DNA from 3 places in the Brevibacillus sp. MS2.2 genome. Region 3 is predicted to be linked to each of the others. Evidence: riboswitches for the same ligand, from Rfam matches in the RefSeq annotation. Region 3 holds a riboswitch; each other region holds the start of a gene.

The links. A riboswitch is a leader RNA that binds a small molecule or an ion and turns the genes downstream of it on or off. The one in region 3 is predicted to bind cobalamin.
Region 1: linked by a shared signal. The riboswitch ahead of HP568_RS09585 (ABC transporter substrate-binding protein) and the one ahead of HP568_RS11875 (energy-coupling factor ABC transporter permease) in region 3 are both predicted to bind cobalamin.
Region 2: linked by a shared signal. The riboswitch ahead of HP568_RS07610 (ABC transporter substrate-binding protein) and the one ahead of HP568_RS11875 (energy-coupling factor ABC transporter permease) in region 3 are both predicted to bind cobalamin.

Annotation. Positions count from the first base shown of each region.
Region 1 is NZ_JABSUZ010000008.1:87,921-92,125, reverse strand. Features, by position in the region: gene HP568_RS09595 (pyridoxamine 5'-phosphate oxidase family protein) at 1-417, opposite strand, end outside; gene HP568_RS09590 (MBL fold metallo-hydrolase) at 586-1,530, shown strand; cobalamin riboswitch at 1,682-1,831, shown strand; gene HP568_RS09585 (ABC transporter substrate-binding protein) at 1,988-2,983, shown strand; gene HP568_RS09580 (FecCD family ABC transporter permease) at 2,985-4,022, shown strand; gene HP568_RS09575 (heme ABC transporter ATP-binding protein) at 4,031-4,205, shown strand, end outside.
Region 2 is NZ_JABSUZ010000006.1:142,724-146,928, reverse strand. Features, by position in the region: gene HP568_RS07615 (FecCD family ABC transporter permease) at 1-668, opposite strand, end outside; gene HP568_RS07610 (ABC transporter substrate-binding protein) at 693-1,712, opposite strand; cobalamin riboswitch at 1,883-2,082, opposite strand; gene HP568_RS07605 (M24 family metallopeptidase) at 2,096-3,190, opposite strand; gene HP568_RS07600 (alpha/beta fold hydrolase) at 3,315-4,085, shown strand; gene HP568_RS07595 (ABC transporter permease) at 4,147-4,205, opposite strand, start outside.
Region 3 is NZ_JABSUZ010000010.1:105,837-110,041, reverse strand. Features, by position in the region: gene HP568_RS11885 (GerAB/ArcD/ProY family transporter) at 1-1,036, opposite strand, end outside; gene HP568_RS11880 (quinone-dependent dihydroorotate dehydrogenase) at 1,188-2,279, shown strand; cobalamin riboswitch at 2,413-2,606, shown strand; gene HP568_RS11875 (energy-coupling factor ABC transporter permease) at 2,751-3,515, shown strand; gene HP568_RS11870 (energy-coupling factor ABC transporter substrate-binding protein) at 3,512-3,796, shown strand; gene cbiQ (cobalt ECF transporter T component CbiQ) at 3,793-4,205, shown strand, end outside.

The DNA.
Region 1 (4,205 bases), on a different contig from region 3:
GAAGGGGATAGCCCAGCCGCAAGAAGTCTTTACTTCCTGTATGTTTACGGTAATGATTTGACGAGCACCAGGCAGAAGCGGGAAATCATTTACGAGCTCATCCCACCGAGGTGTATCTGGGAGAATAACCGTTCCTTTGCCGAATAGGCGCATGATGAGAGGGGGGCCTTCAAATGCACAGAACATGATCGTAATCCTGCCATTTTCCTGTAGATGTGCACTGGTTTCGTTTCCACTTCCAGTCAGGTCTAAATAGGCGACCTCATTAGGGGATATTATGCGAAAAGAATCGTATCCTTTCGGTGAAAGATTCACGTGACCATCTTTGTCCATAGGAGCAGAGGCAACAAAGAACATCCGTTGCTTCTTGATAAACTTCTCATGCTCAGGTCGTAACTCAGAAAAAAGCTGACCCATTTTGCACCCCTCCAGATAATGGAATTGTTTTTGCTGCCCTCATCATACGATAAAAATATGAAGATTTTGTGTTGTTTATCTCCAATGCGTCCAAAATAGATGGTAAAGTGTAAATATTCCTACAACAAAATGGCATCTCGAGACTTTTTGAAAAGGAGGAGTATTTACATGCAATCATCACAGCCAATCGACTTAGGGGAACGCATCCATTTAATAGACGGTTTCGATATGGGCTGGGCGGAACGTACGGGGACGTATGTGATCGCGGAAGAGGAGCTTACATTGGTAGAAACAGGGCCAAGCCCCTCTGTCCCATACATCAAGGCTGGTCTCGCCAAGCTCGGTTATACGCCGGAACAAGTAAAATACATCATCGTGACGCACATTCACCTGGATCATGCAGGAGGAGTAGGACTGTTTCTGAAGGATTGTCCGAATGCAAAGGTCGTTGTCCACCCGAAAGGTGCACGTCATCTCATAGATCCGAGCCGACTGATCGCAGGCGCGAGAGCCGTGTATCATGATGATTTTGATCGATTGTTTGATCCGATTGAGGCAGTTTTCGAGGAGCGGATTTTGATTCGCGGGGACGGAGATACACTCAAGATCGGACGGAATTGCACATTGGAGTTTCTGGATTCCCCAGGTCACGCCAATCATCACTTCAGCATCTACGATCCCGTAAGCCGCGGCATGTTCACAGGTGATACCGCAGGTGTACTCTATCCACAGCTTAAAAAGGATGGTATTCACCTCGTGCTGCCATCTACTTCGCCGAATCAGTTTGACCCGGATGCCATGTTAGCGTCTTTAAGCCGTTTTGAAGCGAGCAAGTTGAGTCGGATTTACTTTGGTCATTTTGGGATGTCAGAGCAGGTAGACGACGTGTACCGCCAAATTCGTGAGTGGCTCCCCATATTTGTGGCGGAAGGAGAATCAACGCTTGCTGCTGGTCAAACTTATGACGAGCTGTCTCGTAAGTTAGTTGAACGAGTCTCGGATCATCTACAGTCACAAGGCATTAATGAGGACCACGAAGTTTTCGAGGTACTCAAGCTCGATTTGCAAGTATGCTCCATGGGCATTCTGGATTATTTGCACAAACGAGGGTAATAGCCTGCCAAAAGCTTTACATTTGCCTGAACCTTTTGTTCAGGCATTTTTCATTTTTAGCAGGCAAGAAAGTACTGCCTTATGTGTTTGTCATTCTTTTTTCATCCAAGGAATGCTATGATGTAGGATGAGTCATGAACTGTGACAATTTCAAACGTAACAGCAAATAGGTGCCTCGTCTTTCTAACAAAAAGATCGGGTGAAAAGGGAAGTCGGTGAAAATCCGACGCGGTCCCGCCACTGTAAATCGGCTCGTTCCTCAGCCGTAAGCCAGGAGACCTGCCTGTTTGTTTTCGTGCCTGTTGCCTTCGCGGAAAGGATCGGCCTATTTCAGGAAGCAGACCATCCTGTCTGTTTGCCCAAAGGTGCCGACCCTTTTGATTTCCGAATGGAAGCAAGGGTCGCTTTTTTATTGGAAATAACAGTCGATTTGACATGCAGAAAGGAAGTTCTACATATGAAACGTTCATTGCGATTCATGATCCCCCTGCTAGTTGCGGCGAGCCTTGCAGGTTGTGCGGGTAACGATAACAGCCAGCCAGCACCAGGAGGACAAACAAGCGCACCGCAGCCAGCACCGCAAGAGAATGCGGCCGAGCAGTCTGCAAAACAAACAACGTATCCATTGACAGTCACGGATGCGGCAGGAAAAGAAGTAACCTTTGCAAAAGCTCCTGAGCGAATTGTCTCAACATCACCTGCCGAGACTGAGATTTTGTTCGCACTAGGCTTGGAAGATCGGATCGTAGCTGTCTCAGACTATGATGATTATCCAGATGCGGCGAAGGCAAAGCCAAAAGTTGGCGGGGTCGTCAAACCAAACGAAGAAGCAATTCTCGCTCAAACGCCGGATATGATCGTTGGTGGAATTTCGATGGAGAAGCCAGTGGCTGACAAGCTCAAATCTCTCGGGATGCCAGTCTATATTAGCCATCCGACAAAGATGGATGATATCCTTAACAATGTTTTGACGATGGGAGTTATCACGAATACACAGGAACAAGCCGAAAAAGTCGTCGCGCAAATGAAGAAAGACATCGCGTACGTTCAAGAAGCAGTGAAAAATGTAAAACCGGAAGAGAAGAAAAAGGTATACCTGGAATTTTCCCCGGGCTGGACAGTCGGAAAAGGCGAATTCATGGACGAACTCATCACGCTGGCTGGAGCGACAAACATTGCTTCCGACACCGAAGGATGGAATCCGATCAGTGAAGAAAAGATTTTGCAAAACGACCCGGACGTCATTTTGTATGCGAGCGGAATTACCGATGAAAAGTCTGGCGTCAAGCTGGAGGATCTGATCGCGAATCGCAATGGCTGGGATAAAATGAAGGCGATCCGTGAAAAACAAATCTTTGGCATGGACCAAAATATTTTGTCCCGTCCTGGTCCACGTATTACACAAGGGTTGATCGAAGTAGCCAAGACGATTTACCCTGACCTGGTGAAATAAAATGAAGAAACGATTGTTCATATGGGGAGGAGTAAGCTGTTTCGTTCTTCTGGCATCAATAGTTATCAGCATCTCGATGGGGGCGGCCCAACTCCCCATTTCGCAAGTATGGCTCATCCTGCTTCATCAAATCCCGGGCTTGTCTGAGTGGATCAGCGTAACGTGGCCAGAGTCTTCTGAGCAAATTGTCATGAAGGTTCGTTTTCCACGCGTTGTATTGGCTGTCTTGATTGGGGCCTGCTTGTCACTTGCAGGAGCGGGCTTTCAGGGCGTTTTGCGCAATCCGCTCGCTGATCCGTTTACGATGGGCGTGGCATCCGGTTCTGCTGTCGGAGCAGCCTTCTTGATCCTTTTTGGTTTGCAAATCAGCTTTTTGGGTGCATGGAGCACGCCTGTCGTCGCTTTTCTTACAGGACTGCTCAGTTTATGGATCGTACTTGGACTCGCGAAAACGCAAGGAAAGCTGCAAACCGAGACCTTGATTTTGTCTGGTGTCGTGGTGCAGGCTTTTCTCGGCTCGCTCGTTTCCTTTATGGTGTCGCTATCTGACCAGACGGTGAATGAGATCGTGTTCTGGCTTATGGGCAGCCTGTCATTTCGCGGCTGGGCCTTTACATCTGTCTTGATTCCGTACTTGGTCATAGGTGGAATGGTGCTTGTGAGCTATGCGCGTTCCTTGAACCTATTTGCGTTAGGGGAGCGGCAGGCAGCGCATCTCGGCGTCCATGTGGATCGAACGAAGCTCGTGGTTCTGGTCGTCTCGACTTTCCTGACCGCAGCGGCAGTTTCTATCGCGGGAATTATCGGATTCGTTGGCCTGGTGGTACCGCATCTCGTCCGATTGCTGGTTGGTCCTGACCATCGTATTTTACTGCCCATGGCTGCGATCTTCGGTGGTATTTACGTATTGTGGGCCGACACGCTTGCCAGAATGCTGTTGAGTCCAACGGAAATCCCGCTCGGCGTCGTGACAGCATTTTTGGGAGCACCGTTTTTCGCCTATTTATTGAAGCAAAATAAACGCTTTAGGAAGAGGTAACGTAAGCGATGATCAATGTGCGTAACTTGCAAAAATCGTATCAGGATACGCCAGTTTTGCACGGCATCGATTTTTGCGTGGACAAGGGAGAATTTTTTGGCATCATCGGGCCCAATGGAAGCGGTAAATCCACTCTGCTAAAAATCATTTCAGGTGTCATTAAGCCAGATGCAGGAGACATAT
Region 2 (4,205 bases), on a different contig from region 3:
AAGACGATGAGGCAGATGACGACAATCAATGTCGGGATCGTCAGGTACTCCCATTTCCCCCCAGCCAGACTACCACTTAACCAAAACAGGACTGTCCCAATTCCATGCTCATTCGGTGCTGAAAAAACAAGGAGACTGGTAATGGCCGACAAGATTGCAGATATCGCAATTCCAGCCATGAGCAGGCGTACCGTCGAGTTTTGTCCTCCAATACGGGATAGCGTAAAAATGAGAATGATTGACACAAGGGAGCCTGTAAAAGCGCCAAAGGATAGTGCATACTGCCCGTACATGCTGAATGCTCCGAATATAATCACCGAGGTAGCGCCAACCGAAGCACCTGAAGATACGCCTAATACATACGGGTCAGCCAGGGAGTTGCGAACCAACGACTGGATGGCTACTCCCACGACAGACAGACCTGCGCCGACGATCGCCCCCAAGAGAACACGTGGAAAGCGTATATCCCAAATAATCGTTTGCTCCCCTTTGGACCAATCCACCTCAATCCATTGGTTCAACATCGGAATTTTTGATAAGGCGATTTTCCATACCGTTGTCGGCTTAATCTCCACTGAACCCAAGGTAACTGCAAACGTAATGGAGAGGAAGAGTCCGACCAGTAGAGTAATGATGATATAAGGTAACTTGATCTGTTGCAGTGCTATTCCCTCCCTTAAAAGGGTCGTACTCTATTTAAATTTATCCGGGTAGAGTCCTTCCGCCAAAATTTTCAGCGCAATCGGTGCTCGAACGCCTTCAGAAGCCGCAGACAATGGCAATACCATTAGTCGTTGATTTTTAATTGCCGGGATATCCGCCAGTTCTTTTTTGGTCAAAAGGAAATTACGTTTTTGCTCGACGGTTCTATCACCGTAGTCAACGATAATAATCACGTCTGGATTGCGACTCACTACTTGTTCCCAACTGACCTCTGCCCAACCCTTTTGAATGTCATCAAAAATGTTCTTACCGCCAGCAGTTTTGATTAAGGACGTCATGTAGTTGTTTGCTGCTGTGAATGGTTTATCTTCCCCGTTGTCGTACACGAACACGTTAAGTGGCTCGTCCACCTTGCCAATTTTACTAAGCGTTTGGTCCATTTCACTCTTCATTTTATTGATCAAATCATTGGCTTTGTCTTCCACATGGAAAATGCGTCCAATATTCGTAATGTCTGCAAACACATCGTCGATAGTCGGGCCAGGCATGCTAGATGATGCTTGCAGATACGATTTGATGCCGACCTTTTCCAAGTCCTGCATCGATCCTACGCCCTTTTCGCCGAATCCGCTTTTCCATCCAGCGTACACGAAGTCTGGGTTGGCTGCCAGCAGCACTTCTTTCGTTGGATACTTATCAGACAGTACCGGAATCTTGTCGTAATCTGCTTTGAGCTCTGGAAGGATTTCATCGTCTAGGTAAGCGGTTCCGACCATTTTATCAGCCAGGCCCAGTGCCAGCATGATTTCGGTGACGTGTTGGTTCAATGTCACGGCACGCTCAGGTGCTGTTGGATAGGTCATTTCGATGCCATTATTGGTTAGTGTTACTGGCTTGCCCTCTGCTGCTGGAGTAGCCGTTTGTTCTGTTTTGGCTGGAGCCTGTGTTGTCGTAGAGGAGCCGCATGCCGAAACCAAAAGCATGGCAGCTGTCATGATACCGAAAGCTAGTCCTTTCATTACTGCATGTGTTTTGTATGCCTTAAACATCTGTCATCCCCTTTTCTGTATATATATGATGGGTTGAACCAAATCCTCCACAAAAAAAGCACCCCCCATTTCAATCGGGAGGTGCATGACAAACGTAGATATAGCGATAAGCAGGCGCAAAGGCGCCCGTTCATAGACTGCTTCCACATCTGCCCCATCCTCGTGGGTCGATTGTATATGCTCGCATGGCAGGTCTCCTGGCTTACGAATCAACACCCCCAGCTACCTTCCCATTTTTTGTCTCGCAAAAAACAGTGGCTATTCGCTAGTTGCTCCTCGTTACAGTGGCGGGACCGCGCCGGTTTCTCACCGGACTTCCCTTTTAAGCTGACGGCATATGCCATCTAGCACCATTCGATACGTATTCAATTTTTACGATTTATTCATTCATTAATAGTAGTCAGTTTTTTCGGGAACTGCGTGAGAATTTCAACGCCCGTTTCCGTAACCAATACATCGTCTTCAATCCGCACTCCGCCTACACCTGGCAGATAGATGCCTGGCTCGATCGTAAAGACCATTCCTGGACGAAGCACTTCTTGGTTCTGGCTGTGAACAGATGGATATTCATGTACATCCATCCCAAGTCCATGCCCAAGACGGTGCATGAAGTATTCTCCGTAGCCTTTTGCGGTGATGACATCGCGAGCGGTTTTATCCAAATGCGCAAAAGTCACACCCGGACGAATCTCAGCAATGGCCGCTTCGTTGGCAGTCAATACTGTCTCGTAAATTTCTTGAAGCTGAGCACTGATCTCGCCTACAGCAAAGGTACGGGTAATATCGGATACATATCCGTTGGCTGCTACCCCGATATCAAACAAAAGCAAGTCGCCTTCTTGCACCTGGCGCGTTCCTGGTTTCCCGTGTGGCAGTGCCGACTTCTCCCCTGCCAATACCATGGACGTAAAGGACGGACCTTCGGCACCCAAGCGCTTCATCTGGAATTCCAGCTCAGCTACGATTTCTGTCTCGGTCATGCCTGTCTTGACTTTTTTCAGGGTCTCCCGCAAGGACTCCTCGACCAACTGAACAGCGTGCTTCAAACGCTCCACTTCATCCACCGATTTGATCAAACGCATTTCACGCAGTGGCTCTTCCACATCCACATAGCTCGACGCCAGAACAACCTGTCCAAGTGCTTCATAGCGCTCGACAGTCATATGACTTTTCTCAATACCCAGCTTCGTCAAATTCGCTGGCAACACTTGCTTGAGGATTTCATACGGGTTTTGGATATCCGTATGTGTATGGATATCTTGAACGAACGAAGCCTCTGCCGCTGCCTCACGATCAAGAGCAGGTACTATTAAAGAAGGTTTTCCCTCCGCAGGAATAACGAGACCCATAAAACGTTCATGCGGGTCTGTAAAAAATCCGGTCAAATAGTAGACGTGCTTGGGAGAGGTAATCAACACCGCGTTCAGCTCTTGCTCTGTCAAAAACGTGTGGAGCTTCGAAATGCGCTCTTGAAACAACTTCTTCACCCTGCTTTCACCAATTATTCTATTGCGAGAATACCACTTCCCCATCAAAAAAAGAAGACTTCAATTGAAAAATCTACTTCGTATCGGACAACCTAAGGGTGGGGTGAAAACGAAAATGGAACAAATACTCGTCCATCAGGATGGCAAGCAGTTTGCTTTTCACATATCAGGGAAAGGCCAGCCGCTATTGTGTATTCATGCACCATGCATCGGCTCCATCAATTTTGTTTATCAGCAAACACTCGCAGATACATATCAGCTCATTGTCCCTGATCTGCCCGGCCATGGCGACAGTTCACCGATGGAGAAGCCCTTTTCCATTGGGGAGCTGACAGAACGGCTCCATAAACTTGTCGGGTCACTCGGCATTGAACGTCCCTTTATTTTGGGGTACTCCCAAGGTGCTTCTATCGCCCTTGAATACTGTCTTCGCTATCCTGATCATGTACAAGGCGGAATACTCGCGAGTGGTTTTTCCGAAGTGAATGACCTGTATTTGCATGGACGATTTTGGATGGCCCAGGCGTTGTCGATGCTTCACGGCGTTCCTCTTCTTGCCCGTTCAATTGCTTCCTCCCATGTCGATGACCCAGAAATGCGGGAGAAATGGACGGCCCACGCCTCCAAAACAGATCCCAACAGCTTAAAGTACCTTTACGCTGCGGGACATCGTTATCAGTGTACGGAGCGTCTGGGCAACATCCAGCTTCCGATTTTACTTGCCTATGGCAAACAAGATCAACGGATACACCATTATGCGCAAATGCTTACCATGAAATTACCAAAAGTAAAACTCGAGATGATCCCTAACGTGAAGCATCAAGTCATCACGAAAGCTGCTCCTGTTTTCAATCAGTTGTGCCGCACCTTCATGGAAAAAGGTTAAGGATAAAGAAAAAGACAGAAGGACGGGCAACTCCAGCTCCTTCTGTCTTTTTACAATTTAACTAGCTCTTCATCCGCGGGTCGAGTGCATCGCGCAAACCGTCCCCAATTAAGTTAAAGC
Region 3 (4,205 bases):
GTGAGACAACAATCATGGTGACGAAGTAAAGTGGGTAGTATACACGCGATAAGAAGGCTACGAATTGCATGTCGCTGTAAGGGAGGCCGGTGAAGGCGATCATGCTTCCGCCGAAAAACAGCATCATGAATTTGCGTTGCTTTCGAGTTCGTATCGTGATCAAATCTCCTAAAAGAATCAGGCAAAGCGTTATTCGAATAAAAGCACCAGAAAGCCACTGAAAAATCGAGAAAAACTCCATGTTCTCGATGTCTTTTCCGATTGTGAGTAGCCGCCATTGTTCAAATGCAGGAAAACGTTGACGAGCGGACTCCACAGGTCCAAATTCTGCAATTGCTCCTGTCAGTGGGCTGAGTGTCAACAGCAGTGTGATACCGAGCATGACAAAAAAGTGTACGAGTCGAAACGGCTTTCGTACGTGATGCTGGAGCAAAAGGAGCAGAAACAGCTCGGTGAAACCGCCGCCAACGTAAAGCATCCCATGTAGCAGCGGACGAAAACCGTTTTGGAAAAGCGGGAGCAAAAAACTATAATCCTTTTTGGGAATATTGCCAAAAGCGACGAAAAATCCGAGCAACACGACTACGGGGAGCAAGACGCCTGCTGTGATTCCAACGGAGGTCATACCTCCAATAGAAGCGAGTACACATAGCCCGACCAAGGCTAAAGCGGTCACCCACTCGGGTGTACGAGGCAAGTAGTTTACGGTTGTCCAAGTTTGCGTATCGATCAGATTCGTCAGCGCCATGAGGTACAGGCAGATCATGATTGGAACGAGCAAGAGATTGCTGACGATTTTTCCTGACCGTTGTGAAATCCATTCATACAAAGATTGTTGATCCAAACTTCGATTAACCACAAACAGCAAATACGCCCAGAAGGAAAAAGGGATACCAGCAAGTAACACGCTCAACCAAGCATCTCTTCCGGCTTTACTCAATAAGAGGGGGATGACGGTTACGTGGTTCGTAATGCCGATCGTCAGCATCATCACCATAATGGCTTGACCAATCCCGATTTTTCCGTCCACTTTCATGAAAGACTTATCCCCCTGTGCGTGGTGGTGCTGTTAGGATTTGCCTGCTTGCTTGGAAATATGTATCACGTATAAAGGTTACATCCGTCCGAAAAAGTATGGTATTCTACTATGAGGTAAAAAGGTAGAAACGGAGTAAGGAGTGCAGCCGATGTATCAGCTCATAAGAAAATATCTGTTCCAGCAAGATGCGGAAGAGATTCATGAAAAGACAATTGGTGCCTTAAGGCTGGTGGAGGATTCTGCTCCAGGCAAAAGCATCCTGAAGATGATCTATCAGGTAAAAGACCAGCGATTGGAGAATAAGCTGTGGGGAATGACGTTTCCGAATCCAGTCGGACTTGCAGCCGGTTTTGATAAAAATGCAGAAGTCTATCATGCGTTAGGTGCTCTTGGTTTTGGGTTTGTGGAAATCGGGACGTTGACGCCGCAGGGGCAGCCAGGCAATCCGAAGCCGCGTTTGTTCCGCTTGCCGGAACATCAAGCTGTCATTAACCGGATGGGCTTCAACAATCACGGTGCGTATTTGGCTTCCCAGCATTTGGTCGATTACGCATACTCAGATGTTCCGATTGGGATTAACATCGGAAAAAACAAAGTAACGCCGAATGAAGAGGCGGCCATCGACTATAGCAAATGTATGGACATGCTCTATGCATACGGTCACTACTTCGTCATTAACATCAGCTCTCCGAATACCCCGAATCTGCGTGACTTGCAGGAAACAGAGAGCTTGCGTCATTTGGTGCGTGCAGTAAGGGAAAAGGCATCTGAAATGGAAGCACGTTCCATCAAGAAAAAACCGATATTGCTGAAAGTAGCACCAGACATGTCGGATGAGCACATGCGCGATGTTGTTCACGCTGCTGTGGAAGAAGGCATTTCCGGAATTATCGCAACCAATACGACCTTGTCACGTGAGGCAGTTTCCGGACATCGATTTGCCGAGGAAGCGGGCGGCTTGAGCGGAAGACCTCTTACGGAGCGTTCCACTGCTTGGGTGAAGGAGATTTATCAAGAAGTAGGAGACAAGGTACCAATCATCGGTGTCGGGGGCATTTATAACGGCGAAGATGCCTACGCGAAAATCCGAGCAGGAGCCAGTCTCATTCAGGTGTATACAGGGATGATTTATCAGGGCCCAGGTATTGCTAAGCAAATCAACAAAAAGCTGCTCAAGCTCATGCAGCGGGATGGTTTTAAACATATTAGTGAAGTAATTGGTGTAGACGCAAAAGAATAGAGAGAACAAGTACGCATAGGTCGATGGCTCCGTTTGTAGTGGGTCATCGACTTATGCGTTTTCACTTATATTCTTCCGATTTATGTAGTGATCCGGTATAATGATGTGGGACAAACATGAATTATCTGTCAATTGTATATTGTCGGCGTTAGGTGCCTTTATGTGAAGCATAAAGGGTAACAGGGAATCGGGTGAAAGTCCCGAGCGGTCCCGCCACTGTAACCAGGGAGCTCTCTTTGAGAAGGAAACCACTCATTTTCGTATGGGGAAGGACAAAGAGCGCATGGATCTGGAAGCCAGGAGACCTACCTATAAGCCACACCCACAGAACCTTCGCGGAAAGGAGCGGTGAATACGGGCAATGAGGCTGTATAGTCAGTCTGTTGTTTTGTGTGCACAATCTCGTCCAGTGATGGATGGGATTTTTTTGTTTGTAGGAATAGAACGAAAGTCAGTGAAGGGGGAAGGAACATGAATCGATCTCGTCTGGTATCTACTGGTCTGATGATCGCGGGGTTTGTCCTGTATTTTTTGCTCAATGAACCAGAGACAGGACATGCGATGCACATCATGGAAGGGTATTTGCCATTATCCTGGGCCTTATTTTGGTGGGCTGTCTTCTTGCCGTTTTTTATACTTGGGATTCGCTCGATTAACAAGATTGTAAAAGAACATCCTGAAATGAAGCTCCTTATTGGCGTTGCTGGAGCGTTTGCGTTTGTTTTATCTGCACTGAAAATCCCTTCGGTTACAGGCAGCAGCTCTCACCCGACTGGAACAGGCCTTGGCGCCATTATGTTTGGACCTTTTGCGATGTCTGTGTTAGGGAGTATGGTGCTCTTGTTTCAAGCCTTGCTTTTGGCACATGGAGGCTTGACTACGCTAGGAGCAAATGCTGTATCCATGGCGGTAGTAGGACCACTGGTGGCATACGGAATCTATCGAATGATCATGAAAGTGGGCGGAAGCCAGCGTCTGGCTGTTTTTGCGGCGGCTGCTTTGGCTGACCTCGCTACGTATGTGGTGACTTCCATTCAACTGGCGCTCGCATTCCCGGCTGAATCTGGTGGAGTGTTGGCCTCGTTTGCCAAATTTGCAGGAATTTTTGCATTCACGCAAGTGCCGCTCGCAATCAGTGAAGGGCTGTTGACCGTTCTTGTTTGGAACTGGTTGTTATCTTACAACGCAAAAGAGCTTACACAGCTTCGTTTGCTCAAACGGGAGGAATCGCTGTGAAAAAAGGATGGAACTGGCTATTGCTCTTGGGGGTAATCGTACTGGCGATTGTCCCGTTGTTGCTGGTGCAGGATTCGGAATTTGGCGGCGCAGACGGCGTGGCGGAGGAAGCGATCAAGGAAATTGCCCCGAACTACGAACCGTGGTTCCAGCCGCTGATAGAACCGCCAGGAGGAGAGACGGAGAGTCTATTGTTTGCGGTGCAGGCGGCGTTGGGAGCGGGAGTGGTTGGCTACGCAGTGGGTTTGTACAAAGGTCGGTTGGATAAGCGGAAAAAATGAACGGGCTCCAACTTGATTCTCTTTCTTATCAAAACAGGCTGAAACGTCTGCCTCCAGCACATAAGCTATTGCTGGCGAGTGCATTGTTACTGCTCGTCCTGGTGGGACATGTATGGATGCAGATGGCGGTCGTTGTCTGGATGACGGTATGGGTAGTAGTGTATGCCCGTATTCCTGTCCGTATCTACTGTGCCTTTATGATCGTGTCGCTCTCGTTTTTCATGGCGGGGCTCCCTGCCCTATTGGTAGAAGGAGCGAGGGCAGGAGAAGTACAGGTCCAGGTCGCGGCAGTATGGGAACTGGGTTCGTATGTTCTCTATGTGCCGATGTCTTCCTTCAGTAAAGTTTGGATCTTATTTTGGCGTACCATGGCGAGCTTATCTTGCTTTGCCTTCATTTTGTTTACCGT